Regions from separate parts of the Microbacterium sp. AISO3 genome, predicted to be linked through region 1. Evidence: predicted binding sites of a transcription regulator. Region 1 holds the regulator's gene; each other region holds the start of a gene.

Region 1 (7,291 bases):
CGGCACAGCTCGCGACCGTCCGCGATGTGATGGGCGACGTGGGCGCTCGTGCGACGCGCGAGCTCGTCGTGTTCAACAAGGCCGACCTCGTCGACGACGATGCTCGGCTGCTGCTGCGCGGGCTCGAGCCGACGGCGCACTTCGTGTCCTCACGCACCGGCGAGGGCATCGATGAGCTCCGCGCCGCCATCGAGGACGCGCTGCCGCTGCCGGCCGTCGAGGTGCGCGCGCTCGTGCCGTACGACCGCGGCGACCTGATCTCGGCCGTGCACGAGAGCGGCCACATCGTCGCGACGTCGCACGAGCAGGACGGGACCGCCGTGCACGCGCATGTCTCGGAGCGTCTCGCGGCCGAGCTTGCGCCCTACGCCGTCTGAATCGGCGCGCGGCGATACACCTGCAGGATCGGTGGTGCCGGTGAGTCCTCCGCGCGCGTGGGCGGCCTCACCAGCACCACCGGCCTGACGGATGTATCAGCACCGGGCGTCGCGGGGCTCAATCCAGCGCGAGCGGTGCGACGCCGGGGGTGTCGAAGCCGAAGACCCGGCCGAGGAACGCCAGCTCGCTCTCGAGCGCGTTCACGATCGTCTCGGTGCGCCGGAACCCGTGTCCCTCGCCCGCATACAGCACGTAGGCGTGGGGCACACCGTGCGCCACGAGCGCGTCGCGGATGGCCTCGGCCTGCGCCGGCGGCACGACGGCGTCCTCGTCGCCCTGCAGGAGCAGCAGCGGCACCCGGAACCGCTCGGGTCGGCTCAGCGGCGATCGCTCGATGTAGACCGGCTCGGCTTCGGGGAGGGGGCCGATGAGACCGTCGAGGTACCGCGCCTCGAAGTCGTGCGTCTCGGCGGCCAGAGCGCGCGCATCGCCGACACCGTAGCGCGAGACGCCCGCCCCGAAGACATCCGTTCCGACGAGCGCCGCGAGCACGGTCCAGCCGCCGGCGGATCCTCCCTCGATCGCCAGCCGTGACGGATCCGCGAGACCCTCGTCGGCGAGACCGCGTGCGGCCGCGGCGACGTCGTCGACGTCGACGACACCCCACTGTCCCTTCAGTCGTTCGCGGTAGGAACGGCCGTATCCCGTCGAACCGCCGTAGTTGACGTCGAGGACGCCGATGCCGCGGCTCGTGAAGTAGGCCACCTTGCTGTCGGCTGCGCCGCCCACGTGCGAGGTCGGCCCGCCGTGCACCCAGACCAGGTACGGGGGCAGTTCGTCGGCCGGCGCGGTGACGTCGGGGTTGGTCGGCGGGTAGGCGAAGGCATGCACCAGGCCGTGCGGGCCCTCCGTCGTCAGCTGCCGGGCGTGCGGGATCCACGATGCGTCGACGTCCGGAGCACCGCCGCGGACCGCGCTCGTCTCGCCGGTGTCCAGGTCGACGAGCCACAGGCCCGCCCCTCCCGGCATCGCCCCGCTGACGAGGGCGCGGCTGCCGCGGACGTCTTCGATCTGCACGCGTGCGGTGGCGGGGAAGGGAAGCGGGATGGCGCCGCCGTCGCGGTCCACGATCACGAGCTGGTCCGATCCGTGGGTGCGCACGGCCACCAGGCGGCCGTCATCGAGCGGCGCGTACCAGCGGGTGCCGAGCACCCACAGGCCACCACCCGTGTCGGCGTCGGCGGGCGAGACGGCCGTGGGCGGGGCGTCGGTCGCGGGGTCGACGCGGTAGACATTCCAGCGTCCGGTCGGCTCGTCGGCGAAGAACAGCGCGCCGTCGTCGGTCCACTCGGGCTGCAGCGCGGCGGTGGCGCCGCCCGCGACGTCACGGATGCCGCGGGCGGCGTCCAGGTCGGCGACGCGGATGCGCGTGCGGTCCCAGGGCATGTCGGGGTGATCCCAGGCCACCCAGGCGAGGCGCGAGCCATCGGGCGACAGCGCCGGCTGGGCGACGAAGTCGCTGCCGCCGGCGAGCTCGGTCACGCTCGAGGCGTCGGGAACCTCGGCGCTGTCAGCGCGCTCGATGCGGACGATGTGGCGCTCGGGCGTGCCGCCGGGTCGTTCGCGTTCGCGAACCGCGAGGAGGACGCCGCGCTGCCAGCGAAGGCCCCCGTAGTGCGTGCCGGTCTCCTCCGGAGTGAGCGGTCGGGGATCGCCGCCCGGGCGAAGGCTCCGGATGCGCTGGTCGGACTTGTCGACGAAGAACAGCTCGCCGTCATCCGACACCGTCCAGGCTCCGCCGCCGTACTCGTGCACGCGCGACCGGGCGTTCCAGGGTGCGGGGAGGACGACCTGCACGGTGCCATCGCCGCGGCGGCGCATGACCGCGACGCGACCGGCCTCGTCGGGCAGCGACTCGCCCCACCAGATCTCATCACCCACGAAGCTCGCGCCGTCGAGGCGCAATGATGACGCGCTGGCCCATGCCGCGGTCAGGGGAGACGGCCAGGAACCATAGGGAAGCTGCTGCGACATACAGCCACGCTACGCGAGGCCTGGCTTCCCGACCTCGACCGGGGAGACGGTGGGGAGCGGATGCCGTCCCGTGGCGCCTCAGACCGTGCGCAGAACCGCCACGACCTTGCCGAGCACCGTCGCGTCGTCGCCGAGGATCGGCTCGAACGCCGAGTTGCGGGGGAGGAGCCACGTGTGGCCGTCGCGCTGGCGGAGCGTCTTCACCGTCGCCTCGCCGTCGAGCATGGCCGCGACGATCTCGCCGTTGTCGGCGGTTGCCTGCGCCCGCACGACGACCCAGTCGCCGTCGCAGATGGCCGCGTCGATCATCGAGTCGCCGACGACCTTGAGCATGAACAGCTCGCCCTTGCCGACGAGCTGGCGCGGCAGCGGGAAGATCTCCTCGACCTGCTGGTCGGCGGTGATCGGCACGCCCGCCGCGATGCGGCCCACGAGCGGCACGAGGGCGGCGTCGCCGAGGGCGGGCGCGGCGTCGGCCGGGTTCTCGCCGGCGGTGCCCGGGAGATCGATGAGCACCTCCATCGCGCGGGTCTTGCCGGGGTCGCGCCGCAGGTAGCCGCTGAGCTCGAGCTGGTTCAGCTGGTGGGTGACGCTGGACAGCGACTTGAGGCCGACCGCGTCGCCGATCTCGCGCATGCTCGGCGGGTAGCCGTTGCGGGCGATCGCGTTCTGGATCACCTCGAGGATCGCGAGCTGCTTGTCGCTCAGATTCTTGCGTCGTCGCGTCTGCGGCTTCTCGCTCATACCGCCGGTCTCCTGTCGTCGCGCCCCGTCCCCGACCCGATGTCGGAGGTTCATGGTGGGCTCTCGCTGTCGAAAAGGTAGCCCGATACGACGGCGACATCGCGGAACGCTCCGCGTGTCTCTTCGATCGGTCTCCGATTTCGGTGGGTGGTTGACACCACACAATATCGAAGATACGTTCGGAACCGAAGTTCGCACCCGTCTCTCCCAGCCGAGAGGCGGGGGCGAATCTTCCTACCGCTCCCGAGGAGATGCCATGACCACGATCGATGCCCGCTTCGCACCGGCCCCCCGTACCCGCCTGCGTCTGACGCGCCGCGGACGCCGCGTCGTCGCCACGATCGCCGCCCTTCCGGCGGTCGTCGCCGTCACAGCAGCCGTGCTCTCGGGGGGAGGCGCGCTCGCCTCGAGCGAGGTCGGCGCCCCCGCCGGCTCGTTCACGACCGTGACCGTGATGTCCGGCGAATCGCTCTGGTCCATCGCCGAAGAGGTGGCGCCCGCCGCCGACCCCCGCGATGTCGTCGATGCGATCATCCGACTGAACGCTCTCGGCTCGGGCCAGCTCGAGGCCGGCCAGACGCTTGCGATCCCGGCCGAGTACGCCGCGAGCTGACTCCGGCGGCAACAGTGGCGCGCGCGGCCTAGCATGGGTGGGATGAGCCCGAGTCTGGATGATCTGCCCCTCAGAGACGATCTGCGAGGCCTCACCCCGTACGGCGCCCCGCAGGCGCCGCTTCCGGTCGCGCTGAACGTCAACGAGAACACGCATCCCGTTCCCGAAGAGGTCGCCGACGACATCTTGGATGCCGTAGCCCGCGCCCTGCGCGACGTCAACCGCTATCCCGACCGCGAGTTCACCCACCTCCGCGAGTCGTTCGCCGAGTACCTCGGCCACGGCCTGACCCCCGATCGCATCTGGGCAGCGAACGGATCGAACGAGGTCCTGCAGCACCTCCTCCAGGCCTTCGGAGGCCCGGGACGCACCGCGATGGGCTTCGGTCCGACCTACTCGATGTACCCCCTACTGACGCGCGCGACCGGCGCCCAGTACGTCACGGGGACACGTGGACCCGACTTCACGCTCGATCCCGCCTCCGCCGCAGCCCAGGTCGCCGAGCTCCGCCCGGACGTCGTCTTCCTGTGTGCGCCCAACAACCCCACCGGCACACCCCTCGGGCTCGACGTCATCGAGGCGGTGTACGGGGCCACCGACGGCATCGTGATCGTCGACGAGGCCTACCAGGAGTTCGCGCCGCGCGAAAGCTCCTCCGCTCTGACGCTTCTCGGTGAGCGCAACCGGCTCGTCGTGTCGCGCACGATGAGCAAGGCCTTCGCCTTCGCCGGCGCCCGCGTCGGCTACCTCGCCGCCGACCCCACGCTCATCGACGCGCTCCGGCTCGTCCGACTGCCGTACCACTTGAGCGCGCTGACGCAGGCGGCGGCGACAGCCGCCCTCTCCCACTCGACGACGATGCTCCGGATGGTCGACGAGATCGTCGCGCAGCGCGACCGGATGTCGGCGACGCTCGACGCCCTCGGCTATCACGCGTACGAGAGCTGGACGAACTTCGTGCTGTTCGACGGCGTCGACGACCCGCGGGCGACCTGGCAGGCTCTGTACGACCGCGGCATCCTCGTCCGCGACGTGGGCATCCCGCACAGCCTGCGTGTGAGCGCCGGCACGGAAGACGAGACGACCGCGTTCCTCGAAGCACTGGCCTCGATAGACTCGGAGGCATGACCAGCCCCCGAACGGCCAGCATCCGTCGCGCCACGAGCGAGTCGAGCGTCGAGCTCGAGCTCAACCTCGACGGCACCGGGATCAGCACGATCGAGACGACCGTGCCGTTCTTCGACCACCTGCTGACGGCGTTCGCGAAGCACTCGCTCACCGACCTGACCGTGCGCGCGACGGGCGATACGCACATCGACGCGCACCACACGGTGGAGGATGTGGCGATCGTGCTCGGACAGGCGCTGCGTTCCGCGCTGGGCGACAAGTCGGGCATCTCCCGCTACGGTGATGCACTCGTGCCCCTCGACGAGGCGCTCGCGCAGGCGGTCGTCGACATCTCGGGGCGTCCGTACCTCGTGCACTCGGGGGAGCCGGACGGTTACGAGTTCCACCTCATCGGCGGGCACTTCACCGGTTCGCTCGTGCGACACACGTTCGAGGCCATCGCGTTCAACGCCGGGCTGACGGTGCACGTCCGCGTCCTCGGCGGACGTGATCCGCACCACATCGCCGAAGCGGAGTACAAGGCGTTCGCCCGAGCTTTCCGGCAGGCGAAGGCGCTCGATCCGCTCGTGCACGGCATCCCCAGCACGAAGGGCGCCCTATGACCGAGGGTGACCGGACCGAACGCGCGCCGCTCGTCGCCGTGCTCGACTACGGGTCGGGCAACGTCCACTCGGCGGTCAAGGCTCTTTCCGCCGCGGGGGCAGATGCGCGGTTGACGTCGGACCGCGGCCTCATCCGCGACGCCGACGGGCTTCTCGTTCCGGGAGTCGGTGCTTTCAGCGCCGTCATGGCCGCCCTGCGCGAGAGCCGCGGCGACGAGATCATCGAGCGGCGCCTGGCCGGGGGACGTCCGGTGCTGGGCATCTGCGTCGGGATGCAGATCATGTTCGGCAACGGCGTGGAGCGCGGCGATGACACCGAGGGCCTCGGACAGTGGCCGGGCACCGTCACCGAGCTGCAGGCGCCCGTGCTGCCCCACATGGGCTGGAACACCGTCCGTGCCGGGGCGGGGTCGACGCTGTTCGACGGGCTGGAGGACGAGCGCTTCTACTTCGTGCACTCCTACGGCGCCCAGGACTGGAGCCTCGAGGTCATGAAGCCCTTCGCCGAGCCCGTGCTGACGTGGTGCGACTACGGCGCACCGTTCCTCGCCGCGGTCGAGAACGGGCCGCTGTCTGCGACGCAGTTCCACCCCGAGAAGTCGGGGGCCGCCGGCATCCGTCTCCTCGCCAATTGGATCGGCGCCCTGCCGCGCCACTAGTCTCCCTCTGGTGCGCTCGCGTGGACGAGCGCGCATCCCGACCCACCCCTGGAATGTGATGAACGACTTCGCGTCCACCCCCGAACTGATCCTCCTGCCCGCGGTCGACGTCGCCGACGGGAAGGCCGTGCGCCTGACCCAGGGCGAAGCCGGCAGCGAGACGACCTATGGCGACCCCGTCGACGCGGCCCTCGCCTGGGCCAAGCAGGGCGCGCAGTGGATCCATCTCGTCGACCTCGACGCCGCCTTCGGCCGCGGCAACAACGCCGCCGTGCTGCGCAAGGTCATCAAGCAGGTCAAGGGCGTGCAGATCGAGCTCTCGGGTGGCATCCGCGACGACGCGACGCTCGAGGCGGCCCTCGAGAGCGGAGCGACCCGCATCAACCTCGGCACTGCGGCGCTCGAGAACCCGGAGTGGGCGGCCGACGTGATCGGACGCTACGGCGACGCGATCGCGGTGGGACTCGACGTCCGCGGCACGACGCTCGCCGCCCGCGGCTGGACGCGAGACGGCGGCGACCTCTGGGACGTCCTGGAGCGCCTCGAGGATGCCGGCTGCAGCCGCTACGTCGTCACCGACGTGACCAAGGACGGCACCCTGCAGGGACCCAACATCGAGCTGCTGCGCGAGATCACCTCGCGGACGCCCAAGCCCGTGGTCGCATCCGGTGGGATCTCGAGCCTCGACGACATCGCCGCGCTCCGCGAGCTCGTGCCCCTCGGCGTCGAGGGCGCGATCGTCGGCAAGGCACTCTACGCCGGTGCGTTCACGCTGGCCGAGGCGCTGGATGTCGCCGGAGACTGACGACGGCTGCGGCCACGCGGCCGATTCGGCGGGCGTGCCCTGGGAGGGGCGCAGCTTCGAGTCCAACCCGCACGCCGGCGACGATGGCTCCGCCGATCCCGCGCTGCTCGCCGCGCTGGAGGCGTTCCGCGTCGGCGCTGGTGACGCGGTGGCGGTCGTCGAGGCGTACCGCACGGCGCGGCTGCTGATCCCGCTCGTCCCCGAGAAGGGCGACGAGGGGATCGGACCCACCGGGCTCCGTGTCGACAAGACGCAGGAGCTGTCGATCGTCACGGTCGCGGCCCCCGACGGTCGTCGGGTCCTGCCGGTCTTCACCTCGGTCGCGGCG
Region 2 (7,291 bases), on a different contig from region 1:
CTACATCTCGCTCGGCTTCTTCGCGCAGATCCCCGTCGCCGGCGCGACCGGGTCGTCGACGATGCCGCACAAGATCAACCCCATCCGGTTCGAGAACGCCGAGGCGAACCTCGAGATCTCCGGAGGCCTGTTCGCCACGCTCGCGCAGACGCTCGTCACGAGCCGCATGCAGCGCGACCTGACCGACTCGACGACGCAGCGCAACATCGGCGTCGCCTTCGGGCACTCGCTGCTGGCGCTCGACAACCTGCAGCGCGGGCTCACCGAGATCTCCCTCTCGCGCGACGTGCTGCTGGCCGACCTCGACGCCAACTGGGAGGTGCTGGCCGAGGCGATCCAGACCGTCGTCCGCGCCGAGATCGCCGCCGGCCGCTCGCAGATCACCGACCCATATGCGCTGCTCAAGGACCTGACCCGCGGTCGCCGTGTCGGCGGACCGGAGCTCGCCGAGTTCGTGCGCGGCCTCGACATCGGCGATGCCGCCAAAGAGCGCCTGCTCGCCCTGACCCCCGCGACCTACGCGGGCCTCGCCGACGACTTGGTCTCACGCCTCGGCTGACGCCGAAAACGCACCGCCCCGCCGAGAACGCTCGGGGGGCGGTGCGTTTTGGTGTGAACGGTACGCGCTCGGCGGTCGCTCAGCTCCGAGGCGACGGGCCGGATGCCGGGTCGTCGGGAGTCTCGGACTGGTCGGGGTACAGAACCGGGCGGTCGACACGCTTGCTCACCTGCGCGGGATCGACGGCGAGCATCAGCAGTGCGATGATCACGAGCGTCGCGATGAAGGCGATGCCGGCGACGACGAGGGCCACGACGACGGCACGCTCGACCGACTCGCGCGGGATCGACTGGAACGCCCCCATCGACACGAGGGTGATGACACCCGAGAAGATCGCCGCGACGAACGCGAGGCCCAGCAGCTGGACCGGGCGCATGATCTCGCGGCGGGTGGGGTGTTCGCCGCTCACGATGCGACCTCCGGATCGGACGAGGGGGATGACGGAACGGATGCCGCGGGCACGATCTCTTCGCGCCGCGGCGAGAAGCCGGCGATTCCGAGGAACACGGCGACGATCGCGGCGTAGCCGCCGAACAGTCCCACCCCGATGGTGATGCCGGTGAGCGTGAAGGCGCCGGCCTCCTCGATGACGTAGTCGAGACGGTAGGCCGGGTTCACCAGCAGCAGGCCCGCCACGAGCAGCAGGGTGATCGCGCCGATGAGCACCTCGTCGCGGGCGGCCGGGGCACCGGAGCGTCGCCCGCGGATGCCGCCGACCAGCTCGATGAGGCCCGTGACGGCGGCCCAGGAGATGACGACGGCGAAGAACCCGATCGGCGTCCGCAGCGGCGGGATGCCGGCGAGGATCGCGGCGATGAGGGTGAGTGCCCCGAGCGCGATCGGCAGCCCGCGGCGGCCCGCGGGACTCGTCAGCCAGGCTCCGACGAAGAAGATGATCGCGGTCGCTGTCGCGAAGCCGCTAAATACCGACATCCCGACGGAGGCGGAGTGATCGGGCGAGAAGGTGATCATCACGGCGGCGACGGCCGCGAAAAGGGCGCGCGCGAGCTGGACATGCCGCACCTCGAAGGTGCGGGCGGCGGATGCTGCAGACACGGCGGACTCTCGCGATTCAGAACGGGATCCCCCCGATTCTACGCTTCCGGCCCGAGACGCCGCCCTCCGGGCGGCATCCCGCCGGGGAATCCTCCGGACGGCATCGACGTTGCCCCCGCACATGAAGGCATTGACGTACAACGAGTTCGGCGGCAACGACCGCTTCGAGATCACCGAGCGGGAGATGCCCCACATCGGGCCGGACACCCTCGTGGTGCGCGTGGTCGCCGCCGGTCTGAACCCCGTCGACTACAAAGTGCGCGAGGGGTACCTGCAGGGCCTGCTCGACGTCCAGCTGCCCGCCGTCCCGGGGTGGGACGTCGCCGGAGTCGTGGAGAAGGTCGGTCTCGACACCCCGGAGTTCCAGGTCGGCGACCCGGTGCTGGCGTACGCGCGCGCCGATGTCGTGAGCGGCGGCTCGGTCGCCGAGTACATGGCGGTCCCCGTGCGAACGGCCACGCGCAAGCCGGACGGTCTCGACTTCACCGCGGCCGCTGCGATTCCGCTCACCGGCCTGACCGCGCTGCAGGCGATCGAGCGGTCGGCCGTCGGAGAGGGATCGACCGTCCTCATCCACGGCGCGGCCGGCGGAGTGGGATCGTTCGGTGTTCAGCTCGCCCGCCTGCGTGGCGCGCGCGTCATCGGCACCGCGTCGGAGCGCAACCACGACTACCTCCGCGGGCTCGGCGCCGAGCCCGTCGTCTACGGCGACGGCCTGGCCGGCCGGGTGCGCGAGATCGCTCCCGACGGCGTCGACGTCGTGCTCGACTTCGCGGGTGGCAGCTCGCTCGACTCCACGCGCGACCTGCTGCGCGAGGGCGGTGTCGTCACCTCGATCGCCGACCCGCGGGCGGCATCCGAGTTCGGCGGCAACTACATCTGGGTTCGCCCGGATGCCGCGCAGCTCGCCGAGCTCGCGCGTCTCGCCGCCGACGGTTCGCTGCGGGTCGAGGTCGCCGAGACCTTCCCGCTCGACGACGCCGCCGCCGCCTACGCCCGTCTGGAAGAGGGGCACACCCGCGGCAAGATCGTCGTCACGGTCTGACGGGTGGATGTCGGAGGCGGGCGCGATCCTGGAGTCGTGCCCGCCTCCTCGATATCCGAGATGCCGTCCGCCTGCCGCGTGTGCGGCGGACGCTCCGGCGGCATGAGCCCCGATACGGGGCACTGGGTGTGCCGGCGCTGCGGATGGCGTCTGGGTGACGCCTTCGACGCCGACCTGCCCCGCCCGGTCGTGGCCGTCGTCTACTACCTGCGATTCGGCGCCCGCGTGAAGATCGGCACGAGCGAGCGGCCACGGCAGCGGCTCGCCGCCATCCGGCACGACGAGCTCCTCGCATTCGAACGCGGCGGGCGGTCGCTCGAGCAGCAGCGGCACCGCGAGTTCGCCGCACTCCGCGAGGGCGGCGAGTGGTTCACCCTCGTGAGCCCGCTGACCGAGCACATCGAGACGGTACGGGCGGCGGCATCCGATCCGTGGCTCGCCTACGACCGATGGCTCGGCGACGCGTATCGGCGCGCGTCGTCCTGACGCCACAGCCGGCGCCCGGGCGGATACGGCGTCATCCCTCCGTGAGGAACTCGATCGCGGTCTGGCGGAACACCCGCGACCCCGGTGCGTTGAAGTGGTGCCGGTCGGGGATCTCGACGAAGCGCCCCTGCGGCGTCGCGGCGGCGAGCGCTTTCGATCCCTCGATGATGGCGTCACGAGATCCCGTGGCGAACAGCACGGGCTGCTCCGGCGCGTTCGCGGGGTCGGGATCGACGGTGCCGGAGGCGCGCATGCCGCCGGCGATCGCCAGCAGCGCCCGCAGGTCGTTGCCGGGGACGCGCTCGGTGAGCCGCACGTAGTTCTGCGTGACGGGGTCGGTCACCTCGGTGCCGTTCTCGACGAGCGCGCGCACCTGATCGATGTCGAGGCGCGCGAGCGGGATGCCGTCGGGCACGCCGCCCAGCACGCCGCGCGTGATGCGCGCGGAGAAGTCCTGGAGCACCTCCCAGCCCACACGCGCGCCCAGCGAGTAGCCGACGTACATCGCCGTGTCGACGAGATAGGTGTCGAGCACAGCTTCGACGTCGGATGCGAGCTGGTGCAGGTCGTAGTCGGCGGCACGATGCGGCTTGTCGCTCGCACCGTGTCCTCGCTGATCGAGACCGAGCACGCGGAAGCCCGCGCGCTGAAGGTCGCGCACCCACCCGGTCGAGACCCAGTTGTCCTTCGTGTTCGACGCGAACCCGTGCACGACGACGACCGTCGGAAGGTCGTCCTCTCCCCACGAGTAGGTGGCGATGCGGTGGCCGTCCTCGCCCACGAGGACGAATCGCGGTTCGGGCAGCTCGGTCAGACCTGAGGACGCGGGGATGCTCACGGCTCCATTCTCCCGCGCGGCGGAGGCCTGCTCGGCGGAGGCAGTCACTTCTTCGCGGGGTCGTGGCCCCAGTTCATGAGCGAATAGCGCCAGGCCGTCTCGGTGATGTCGCCCGAGGGGCGCTGCGCGAGGTGCCGGTTGACGTAGCCGACGACTTTCCGCATGTGCTTCAGGTCCGATTCGGTGAGCTCGTCCTTCTTGGTGCGGAGGAGGTCGACGATGCGTCGGCCCGACTGGTGGCCCGTCGACTCGCCGCCGCCGTCCTTCTGACCGACCTTCTTCGACTCGTCGGTATCGAGCCATTTCTCGAGCTCGGCGGGGCTCATGTTCACGGCGTCGCGGAACTCGTGCCGCGTCTGGTCGTCGTCGTCACTCATGGTGCGATGGTGCCCGCGGCTGCCCCCCAGCCGCATCCTCTTGACAGCAGGATGAGTCAGCTCGTCATGCCGCCTTTTCGCGGTTTCTGCTGTCGGCGGGCATGGCGATTCCTGCACAATTCGCGTACGTCGCGACTTATCCACCGTCGAACGTATATCCACCTCCGATGTCGGAGATCGCTGAGATTATGGGAACATGACATCGAACGACGGCGGAGGGCTCGGGCGCGACGGTGCCGCAGATGCGTCGCCGCACGCCGACGCGTTCTCCGTGTTCGCAAAGGCGCTCGACCAGTTCCATGCGGCTGATGTCTCGCGGGTTCGTGCGTTGGCGGAGCTGGGCTGGTCGGCCCTGCGTGAGGCGCGCCGTGATGGGGTGCGGGGGATGGCGTCGGATATGGAGCTGCGGTCGGTCGCGGCCGAAGCTGCCGGGATGGCGCGGCTCACCGACCGGCGGTTGCAGGGTGAGATCGACCACGCGATGACCGTCATCGACGACTATCCCGCGGTGTTCGACGCATGGGTTCAGCGGCGGATCGAACGCGGCCACGTCGACGTGGTCGTGCGGGTCGGTGCCGGGGTGCCGGCGGAGGTGCGGTCGGCTTACGCGGAGGCCGCGATCGGGGTGTGCGAGCGGGACGTGCCCTCCCGGGTGCGAGGCACGCTGGAGGCCCTGGCGGCCAGGTTGCACCCGCAGACGTTCACAGAGCGGCACAAGACCGCGGCGGCGGAACGATGCGTACGCGTGTTCCACGGAACCGATGGGATGTCGAACCTCGTCGCCAATTTGCCCACGGTGATCGCGGCGGGGATGCTCGACCGGCTCACGCAGATGGGACAGTCCGTGAAGGACGCTTGGGCGGAGACTGGCGCGGGCGCCGCCGGGACGGATGCTGCGGGCGCGGCCCCCGTCGCGGAGAGCGAGCCGGCCGATACGCGGACCATGGATCAACTGCGGGCCGACATCCTCGGCGACCTCGTCCTCAGTGGGACACCCGTGATCGACCCGACCTACGGGACCGACCGGCCCGGTGGGCTCGGCGCGATCCGGGCACGCGTGCAAGTCGCCGTCACCGCGGAGACCCTGATGGGGCGGGACGAGAACCCCGCCGAAGCTGTGGGCGCCGGGCTGATCGACTCCGACACGGCACGGCAGCTCGCCGGGCAGGTCAGCGAATGGGACCGGCTGTTCATCGACCCCGTCACCCGCACCCCGGTCGAGATCGACACGTACCGGCCTACCGCATCGATGAAGAAACTCCTGATGGCGCGGGATCAGCACTGCCGGTTCCCCGGATGCCGGCGAGCCGCGATCCGCTGCGAGATCGACCACACCATCGACTACGCCCTCGGCGGGCACACCCACATCTTCAACCTCGCCCACCTCTGCCAACGACACCATTCGATGAAGCAATTCACGAAATGGGAAGTCCGGCAGCTCGGCGGCGGGGTCCTCGAATGGACCTCACCCCTCGGCAGGGTCTACCGCGAAGACGTACCCATACCCGCGGTGTGCTTCACCATCGACACCGCCGATCCGCCACCGGACAGACCACCCTTCTGACCGCGCGGCGTCTGGGGCGGGTCTCATATCCGGCGCATAGGTCCACCCAACGATACGGATGGGCTGACCGGCGATGCTCGGTGGTCGAACCGACCGAGGAGTCCGACGTGAACCGCATCCCCGAACCCGACCACACGCCCGCAGGGCCGGCCTACGAGGGCCGTCTGCTCGACCGCGCCGACGACGAGGTCGTCGACCAGGGCGCCCCGTTCGACATCCGCACGCTGATGAGCCGCCGCTCCGTGCTGAGCCTCGCCGGCCTCGGACTGGGCGCCGCAGCTCTCGCGGCCTGCACTCCCACGGCGACCGCCTCGCCGTCGGCCTCGGCCACCGCGGCACCGACCGCGACACCCACCGCAACACCGTCCGCGACAGCCCTCGCGAACTCCGACCTGCCCGCCGGCGAGATTCCCGACGAAACCGCCGGCCCCTACCCCGGCGACGGGTCGAACGGACCCGACATCCTCGAGCGGTCCGGAATCGTCCGCAGCGACATCCGATCGTCGCTCGAAGGCGGGACGACGGCCGATGGCGTGCCCATGACCCTCCGGCTCACGATCCTCGACACGGCCCGGGGCGACGTCCCGTTCGCGGGTGCCGCGGTCTACGTCTGGCACTGCGACGCCGCCGGCGGGTATTCGATGTACTCGAACGGAGTCGAGAACGAGACCTACCTGCGCGGCGTGCAGGTTGCCGACGCATCCGGCGTCGTCACCTTCACCTCGGTCATCCCCGCCTGCTACACGGGCCGCTGGCCGCACATCCACTTCGAGGTGTACCCCGACACGTCGGCGATGACCGACGCCGTGAACGCCGTCGCGACATCCCAGGTCGCCCTCCCCGAGGACATCTGCACCGCCGTCTACGCGCTCCCTGCCTACAGCGGTTCCGCGCGCAACCTCGAGCAGGTGTCGCTCGCCTCCGACAACGTCTTCGGCGACGACGGCGGCGCGCTTCAGCTCGCAACGGTCTCAGGAGACACGTCATCCGGGTACGGCGTCTCACTCACGGCGCGAGTCGACACGACCACGACCCCGACGGCGGGCGCCGCTCCGGGCGGGAACTCACCCCGCCGGCCCTGAGCCGTTCACACCCCGATCACGGCCCCCGGGCACCTCCCCCGGCACGACCCGGGGCACCACCGCGACCAGCACGACCATCGCGACGAGTTCGACGAGTGTCTGCGTGATCACCACGAGCGGAGTCAGCGCGAGCGTCATCGGCAACGCGAGCGCGAGCGGGAGGACGACGAGCGAATTGCGCGTCACCGCGCTGAAGACCACCGAACGCCGTCGCGGGACGTCGAGTCGCGCGACACGGCCCACGACGACTCCCACCGCCGCCGCGCACGGCACGAAGGCCATGA
Region 3 (7,291 bases), on a different contig from region 1:
GGCCTCGGCCGCGTGCTTGTGCACGACCGACGCGGCGATCGCCGCCGAGAACGGCTCGACGACGCCGAGGAAGGCCGCCATCGTCGCGCCCAGCGAACAGCCCCCGCCGGTGACCCGGGTCAGCAGGGGATCTCCCCCGCGCACCCGCGCGACCCGCTCGCCGTCGGTGATGAGATCGACCTCTCCCGACACCGCGACCACCGTCCCGGTCCGGCGCGCGAGGTCGACAGCCGCCGCGTGCACCGAGTCCGGGTCGTCGACGCTGTCGACGCCCCGTCCGCCGGAACCGCCGCCGGCGACCGCCGCGACCTCCGAGGCATTGCCCCGGATGATCGCGGGTCGAGCGGCGACGAGCTCCGCCGCGAGAGCGGTGCGGATCGGCAGCATCCCGACCGCGACAGGGTCCAGCACCCAGCGCCGCGTCGCCGCCACGATCTCACGGGCGCTGGCCTGCTGCTGGGGATTCGGGGTGCCGAGGTTGATCAGCACACCGTCGGCGATTCCGGCGAAGATCCCCGCTTCACCGGCGATGTCGACCATGGCAGGACTCGCCCCGAGCGCGAGCAGCGCATTCGCGGTGAACCCGGTGACGACGGCGTTGGTCACGCAGTGGGTGAGCGGAACGGCATCCCGCAGCGCTCGGAGCGCCGCTTCCGGTCCTCGGACGGTGGGCACGACATCGCGCATTTCGACATCCCTTCGCCAGCATTGCACTGGAGCAGGTTCGACGGGTCTGATCTCAGCTCGCGGTCGCGGGCACCCCGTGTCGGGACACGACCATAGCAGGCCGGTTTGCACCCTCTGGACCGCGATGCTTTTCTCCCGGTCCCCGAAGCGCGTAGGTTGCGAGTGAGCGCGCTTCACGGGCCGGCGCGCGAGGGGGTGGGGCCGTGCTGACAGCAGGGGCCGCACTGGTCTGCGCGTGTCTGGCGACCATCGCCGGACTCGTCGGGGTGCTCGCCCTGCGGCCGAGCTGGCGACGCCGCGCTGGACTGCTGCGCTTCGGCATCGTGGGCGCGCTGTCGGCGACGGCGGCGAGCCTGCTGTACCTCGTGCACACGAAGACCGGCGACGCCGCGACCCTCGTCATCAGCGACATCGCCATGGTTCTGGCCCCCGGTCTGGTCTTCGCCGGGCTGGGCTCATTGAGCGGCAGGGTTCTCGCCCGTGCCGGGGTCGCCCTTTCGCTCGCCGCCGTGGTCGGGGTCGTGTCCACGACGGTCGGGATGCCGGCGTCCCTCGCGGTGAAGGTCGTGGTCGTGGCTGCCGCCTGCGGGCTGACCAGCGCCGCGGCGATGCAGCCGGCCATCGCCGCGAGACGCGGGTCCCGGCTGCTCGCGGTGACCATGGCCGCGTACGGGGTCTTCTCCCTGTGCCGCGCCGTCGTCGGGCTCACCACCGGGTGGGATTCGCCCCTCTACCGCTCGGCGCTGTCGGTCGTGCCCACGACTGTCGCCGGCGCTGCGCTCGTGCTCCTCAGCGGGATCGCGCTGCTGATGATCCTGTCGGACCGGAGCGCGGCGCTGGCCACGCAGCGCCAGCGCGCCGCCGGGAGGCTCGACCTCGAACTCGCCCCGACATGGTCGGTCGGCCTGGGCTCGTTCGGCATCGTGCGCGCCGCGCTCGGCCCCGCCCGCGCGGATCGGATGAAAGACGACTTGATCGCCGCGGCACGGACGCTCGATCCGGATGCGGTCGTCGACGCGACGCGGACGGGAACGCGCGTGCGCATCGACGACGACCAGGCTGCCGTCGAGGAGGCGCTCCACGACCGCCTGATCGCTGCCGGGTGGACGCCGGGAGAGGTCAACCTGGTGTCGATCGAGGCAGCGGCGAGCGACGAGGCCGCGGCTGCGGTCGGCGACGGGGCCGGGGCCGGGGCCCGATGACCCCGTCCGCAACCCCCGTTCCTCGATTTCACGCCACCGCCGGCCGCGCGTAGAGTCTGGCCATGGAAGCCGAACTGCAGACCGACATCGTCGTCCGTCCGGTGCGGGATGTCGACGCCGAAGCCCTCGGGCGCGTGCACGCCACCTGCTGGCACGAGACGTACGACCACCTCATCAGCACCGCCGCGCTCCAGAGCGTGTCGCCGCGACGTCTCGCCGAGCTGTGGACGCACTGGGCCGCACAGGGAGAGGACTTCCGGATGCACGCCGCGCTCGTCCGCGGCGAGATCGTCGGTTTCGTGGGGTCGGGCCCGGCTCGCGATCGCGACGCCCCTCGGATGCGCGAGCTCTACTTCATCTACCTCCTCGACGCGTGGCACGGCACCGGCATCGGCCAGCGCCTCTTCGACGCCGCCGTCGAGAAGGACGAGGGCGTCTACCTGTGGGTCGCGGAGGACAACCCCCGCGCGCACCGCTTCTACGAGCGCAACGGCTTCACGCTCGACGGGCAGACGCACACCGAGCCGTTCCTCGGCGAAACGCTGACCGAGGTCCGTTTCGTCCGCTGAGTCGGAGTTCGCCCCGCTCGGCTAGGTCGCGAGGCTTCGGCGAGCTGACTCGCCTCGACTGGCTATTCGGCCTCGGCTAGCGGCCTCGGCTGCTCGGCGTCGGCTGTTCGGCGTGACCGGCGCCCCTCGTCCCCCGTCGAGCTCAGTAGCGAGTTACCAACATTCGAACTTACGTTCGATTCGAATGTCGTACCCCACTGTCATGATGGGAACATGACAGCGAATGGCCTGGGTGGCGAAGTGGGACGCGAAACCCCCGTGCCATCGCAGGCGCTCGCTTTCTCGCGGTATGCCGAGGCGCTCGAGCTCTCCCACGCCGCCGACGTCGCCCGCACCCGAGCGCTGGCCGATCTGGGCCACGCCGCGCTGCACGACGCGCGCCGTGATGGGGTTCGTGGGATGGCGTCGGACATGGAGCTGCGCTCGGTCGCAGCCGAAGCAGCGGGGATGGCGCGGCTGACGGATCGTCGCCTGCAGGGTGAGATCGACCACGCGATGACGGCCATCGATGACTACCCCGCGGTGTTCGACGCGTGGGTGCAGCGGCGGATCGAACGCGGCCACGTCGATGTGGTCGTGCGGGTCGGCGCGGGGGTGCCGGACGAGGTGCGGTCGGCGTACGCGGAGGCCGCGATCGCTGTGTGTGAGCGGGATGTGCCGTCGCGGGTGCGAGGCACGCTGGAAGCTCTCGCGGCCCGGCTTCACCCGCAGGCGTTCACCGAACGCCACAAGACCGCGGCAGCGGAGCGGTGCGTGCGGGTGTTCCACGGGACGGACGGGATGTCGAACCTCGTCGCGAACCTTCCGACGGTCATCGCCGCGGGGATGCTCGACCGGCTCACGCAGATGGGGCAGTCCGTCAAGGACGCCCGGTCGGCGGGCGCTGGTGGCGCCGGGGCGGGTCGCGAGGATGTTGCCGGGGCGGAGGAGCCCGCCGATACGCGGACGATGGATCAGCTGCGGGCCGACATCCTCGGAGACCTCGTCCTCGGCGGCGCGCCCGTCGTCGACCCCACTTATGGGACCGACCGGGCCGGTGGGCTCGGGGCGATCCGCGCACGCGTGCAAGTCGCCGTCACGGCGGAGACGCTGATGGGCAAGGACGAGAACCCCGCCGAAGCCGTGGGCGCGGGGCTTGTCGATGCCGGCACGGCGCGTGAGCTCGCCGGGCGGGTGTCGGAGTGGGACCGACTCTTCATCGACCCCGTCACCCGCACCCCGGTCGAGATCGACACGTACCGGCCCACCGCGTCGATGAAGAAACTCCTCATGGCCCGTGACCAGCACTGCCGTTTCCCGGGATGCCGCCGTGCCGCGATCCGGTGCGAACTGGATCACACCATCGATCACGCCCTGGGCGGGCACACCCACATCTTCAACCTCGCCCACCTCTGCCAGCGGCATCATTCGATGAAGCAGTTCACGAAGTGGGAGGTCAGGCAGGTCGGCGGTGGAGTCCTGGAATGGACCTCACCCCTCGGTCGGTTGTACCGCGAAGACGTCCCCATACCGGCGGTGTGCTTCACGATCGACACCGCCGATCCGCCACCGGATGCCGGAACCGGCGGACCACCGCAGGATGACGCGGCTCCCTTCTGACGGCGGCCGAGACGGTCAGGGCTGCGACACCGCGCGGCATCCGCGCGCGTCAACGGGTGATGGTCGTGCCGAACAATCGTGCGATCGGTACGAGGACAGCGGGGCGAGCGGCGACGCACGCGCCGACGATGACGCCGAGCGACAGCACGAAGAGCCAGAACCCGGTCCAGTTGTCGGCGTACGCCGCCGGGTCGGCCGACCCTTGCGCGGCATACATGTGATTGAGGTTGCGAAGCGCTCCCGTGGCCAGGACGAGAGCGACATGGGTCACGATGAAGACGACGAAGAAGAGCATCACCAGCACGTGCAGGCGTCGCGCCCACTCGATCGGATACAGACGGTTGAGCCTCCCGTCACCACGCGGCCAGACGGTGCTGAGGCGCGCACCGGTGGCGACCGCGAGCGGAGCAGCGACGAACACCGTCGTGGCGTAGGCGAGCTGCTGCAGGCTGTTGTAGTTGACCCAGCCGTTCTCCGTCGGCCAATCGAGCGACACGTATTGCAACGCCGCCGAGACCGCGTTCGGCACGACCTCCCAGCTCGTCGGCACGATGCGCATCCACTGTCCGGTCGCGAAGAGCAGGATCACGAACACGACGCCATTGCCCATCCAGAGCACATCGAGCGCCTGGTGGAACCAGATCGTGAGGCTCGTCCGGCGCTTCGGCCTGCCCCGCGGCGACCAGAACACCCGGGGACGCTTCTCCTTCCGCGCCTGCAGACCCGTGCGGATGATCAGCACCATCAGGAAGGCGTTGAAGAAGTGCTGCCAGGCGAGCCACGGCGGAATCCCGACCGGCGCCCCCGCCGGCAGCGGGTATGCGCCCGGGTACCGCTCGACGAACCCACGCATCGCATCGAGGCTCAGCGCCCAGCGGGCGAACGCGACGGCTCCCGCGGCCGCGAGCACCAGTGCGACGCCGGCGGCCACGATCACCGTCACCCGCCGGCGTGCGGCGGCCCCGCGTTCGACCAACACCGCGGCGGGTCAGCGGTGGCGGAAGTCGGGGGCGCGCTTCTCGGCGAAGGCGGCCATGCCTTCCTTCTGGTCCTCGAGCGCGAACAACGACGCGAAGAGCGTGCGCTCGAGGCGCAGCCCTTCAGCGGCGCTCGTCTCCTGCGAGGCGCGCAGCGCCTGCTTCGCCGCATAGGCGACCGGCAGCGATCGCGATGCGATCCGTTCGGCGACGGCACCGGCTTGCTCGAGCAGCTGCGCCGCCGGAACCACACGAGATACGAGTCCGGCGCGCTCCGCCTCCTCCGCCGGCATCCGACGTCCGGTCAGCACGAGCTCCGCGGCCTTGTAGTAGCCGACGGCGCGCGTCAGCCGCTGCGTCCCGCCGATGCCCGGAATGACGCCGAGATCTATCTCGGGCTGCCCGAACACCGCGGTGTCGGCGGCCAGCACGATGTCGCACATCATCGCCAGCTCGCACCCGCCGCCGAGCGCGAACCCGGCAACCGCGGCGACGACGGGGGTACGCACCCGCGCGAAGTCCTCCAGCGCCGCGAAAGGGTTCTCCATGGACATGTCGCGGGCGCTCTTGCCCGCCATCTCCTTGATGTCCGCGCCGGCCGCGAACGCCCGCTCCGAGCCGGTCACGACGATCGCGCCGATCGCCTCGTCGCGGTCGAACGCCATGGCCGCGTCGGCGAGTTCGGCGACCAGCGTCGAGTTCAGGGCGTTCAACGCCTCCGGTCGGTTCAGTGTCAGCCAGCCGACGCGCCCTCGCGTCTCGCTGACGATGGTCGTGTAGTCGCTCATCCCCTCATCGTGCCACGCGCCTCTCCGCGCGTCTCCGATCGGTTGCCGGGCATTCACATGCCGGACACGTGCGGAGAGTACTCACGACCTGCACCCGTTCACCCGACCAGAGGACACCTATGCCTTCGCCTGCCCGGAGCCGCACGGTTCCCCGCACGCTCGCCGCCGTCGCGACGGCCGCACTCACCTGCACGCTGGCGCTGACGCCGCTCACCACGGCATCCGCCGCGATCGTCAGCGAACCGATCACCGACTCCGCTCCCGGTGCCGCACTCGCACTGACGCCGATCGGCACGCACGAGACCGGCGTCTTCGACGAGTCGGCCGCCGAGATCGTGCAGTCGTACCGCGACCGCCTCTACGTCGTCAACGCGCAGGCCGGCTCGGTGACGGTGCTCGACAACAACGACCCGACCACGCCGGTCGAGCTGTTCACCATCGCCGATGCCGGCACGGCGAACTCCCTCGCGATCCGCGACGACGGTCTCGGCGTCGTGGCCTTCGAGGCCGAGGACAAGACCGCGAACGGGTCACTGGTCTTCTTCGACGCGAACGCCGGCGACGCGGCATCCGCTCGCCTCGGCTCGGTCACCGTCGGCGCCCTGCCTGATATGGTCACGATCTCGAAGGACGGCGCGTACGCGGTCGTCGCGAACGAGGGCGAGCCCGCCGGCGACTTCTCGGTCGACCCGGAAGGATCCGTCGGTGTCGTCGCGCTTCCCAAGACCGTCTCGGCTCCCGCGCAGGCGGCCGTGCGCACCGCGGGCTTCGGCGCGTTCGAGCCCGGCGGCTCGAAGACGCTTCCGGCCGGCGTGCGCGTGTTCGGACCGGACGTCGCGGCACCGGACCAGGGAGACAAGCCCCTCGACGCCAACCGTGTCAGCCGCAACCTCGAGCCCGAGTACATCACCGTCGACGGCACGACCGCTTACGCGGCGCTCCAGGAGGCGAACGCGATCGCCGTCGTCGACCTCGCCAAGGCCGAGGTCACCAAGGTCGTCCCGCTCGGGTTCAAGGATCACGGCGCGACCGGCAACGGGCTCGACGCGAGCGATAAGGACGGCGCGATCAACATCGCCACCTACGCCGGCCTGAAGGGCGTCTACATGCCCGACGGCATCCAGTCGTACTCGGCCACGGCGGGCGGCAAGGCCACGACCTACCTCGTCACCGCCAACGAGGGTGACGCCCGCGAGTGGGGCGACTACGCGGAGGCCGTCCGTGTGAAGGACCTCGGCAAGAAGGGGCTCCCGGCCGTCTGCGCCGATTCCCCCCTCGCGGCGCAGCTCGGCGATGCAGCCCTCGGACGTCTGAACGTCACGATCGAGGACGGTCTGCGCGCGGACGGCAGCTGCTACGACGAGCTGTTCTCCTTCGGCGGGCGCTCGTTCTCGATCTGGGGCACCGACGGCTCGCTGGTGTTCGACTCCGGCGATCAGTTCGAGCAGATCCTCGCGCGCGTCGTGCCC

The links. The regulator LexA, encoded in region 1, represses DNA repair genes until DNA is damaged. The targets are predictions, from matches to a motif close to TCGAACANNTGTTCGA.
Region 2: CBF90_RS02510 (HNH endonuclease signature motif containing protein) is a predicted target of LexA. The motif match lies at 4,508-4,523, and genes of this name have one in related genera.
Region 3: CBF90_RS11905 (HNH endonuclease signature motif containing protein) is a predicted target of LexA. The motif match lies at 2,622-2,637, and genes of this name have one in related genera.

What each region holds. Positions count from the first base shown of each region.
Region 1 is NZ_NHRF01000010.1:84,612-91,902, reverse strand. Features, by position in the region: gene hflX (GTPase HflX) at 1-377, shown strand, start outside; gene CBF90_RS14060 (prolyl oligopeptidase family serine peptidase) at 496-2,412, opposite strand; gene lexA (transcriptional repressor LexA) at 2,491-3,156, opposite strand; gene CBF90_RS14050 (LysM peptidoglycan-binding domain-containing protein) at 3,413-3,769, shown strand; gene CBF90_RS14045 (histidinol-phosphate transaminase) at 3,812-4,897, shown strand; gene hisB (imidazoleglycerol-phosphate dehydratase HisB) at 4,894-5,499, shown strand; gene hisH (imidazole glycerol phosphate synthase subunit HisH) at 5,496-6,158, shown strand; gene priA (bifunctional 1-(5-phosphoribosyl)-5-((5-phosphoribosylamino)methylideneamino)imidazole-4-carboxamide isomerase/phosphoribosylanthranilate isomerase PriA) at 6,217-6,963, shown strand; gene CBF90_RS14025 (SseB family protein) at 6,947-7,291, shown strand, end outside.
Region 2 is NZ_NHRF01000001.1:543,888-551,178, reverse strand. Features, by position in the region: gene purB (adenylosuccinate lyase) at 1-559, shown strand, start outside; gene CBF90_RS02540 (amino acid transporter) at 639-968, opposite strand; gene CBF90_RS02535 (hypothetical protein) at 965-1,615, opposite strand; gene CBF90_RS02530 (NADP-dependent oxidoreductase) at 1,737-2,660, shown strand; gene CBF90_RS02525 (GIY-YIG nuclease family protein) at 2,763-3,146, shown strand; gene CBF90_RS02520 (alpha/beta fold hydrolase) at 3,178-3,984, opposite strand; gene CBF90_RS02515 (DUF3140 domain-containing protein) at 4,029-4,361, opposite strand; gene CBF90_RS02510 (HNH endonuclease signature motif containing protein) at 4,558-5,925, shown strand; gene CBF90_RS02505 (intradiol ring-cleavage dioxygenase) at 6,033-7,007, shown strand; gene CBF90_RS02500 (arsenic resistance protein) at 6,990-7,291, opposite strand, start outside.
Region 3 is NZ_NHRF01000007.1:157,766-165,056, reverse strand. Features, by position in the region: gene thiM (hydroxyethylthiazole kinase) at 1-687, opposite strand, end outside; TPP riboswitch at 678-774, opposite strand; gene CBF90_RS11915 (hypothetical protein) at 891-1,889, shown strand; gene CBF90_RS11910 (GNAT family N-acetyltransferase) at 1,952-2,458, shown strand; gene CBF90_RS11905 (HNH endonuclease signature motif containing protein) at 2,672-4,057, shown strand; gene CBF90_RS11900 (cytochrome b/b6 domain-containing protein) at 4,107-5,036, opposite strand; gene CBF90_RS11895 (enoyl-CoA hydratase-related protein) at 5,046-5,822, opposite strand; gene CBF90_RS11890 (choice-of-anchor I family protein) at 5,942-7,291, shown strand, end outside.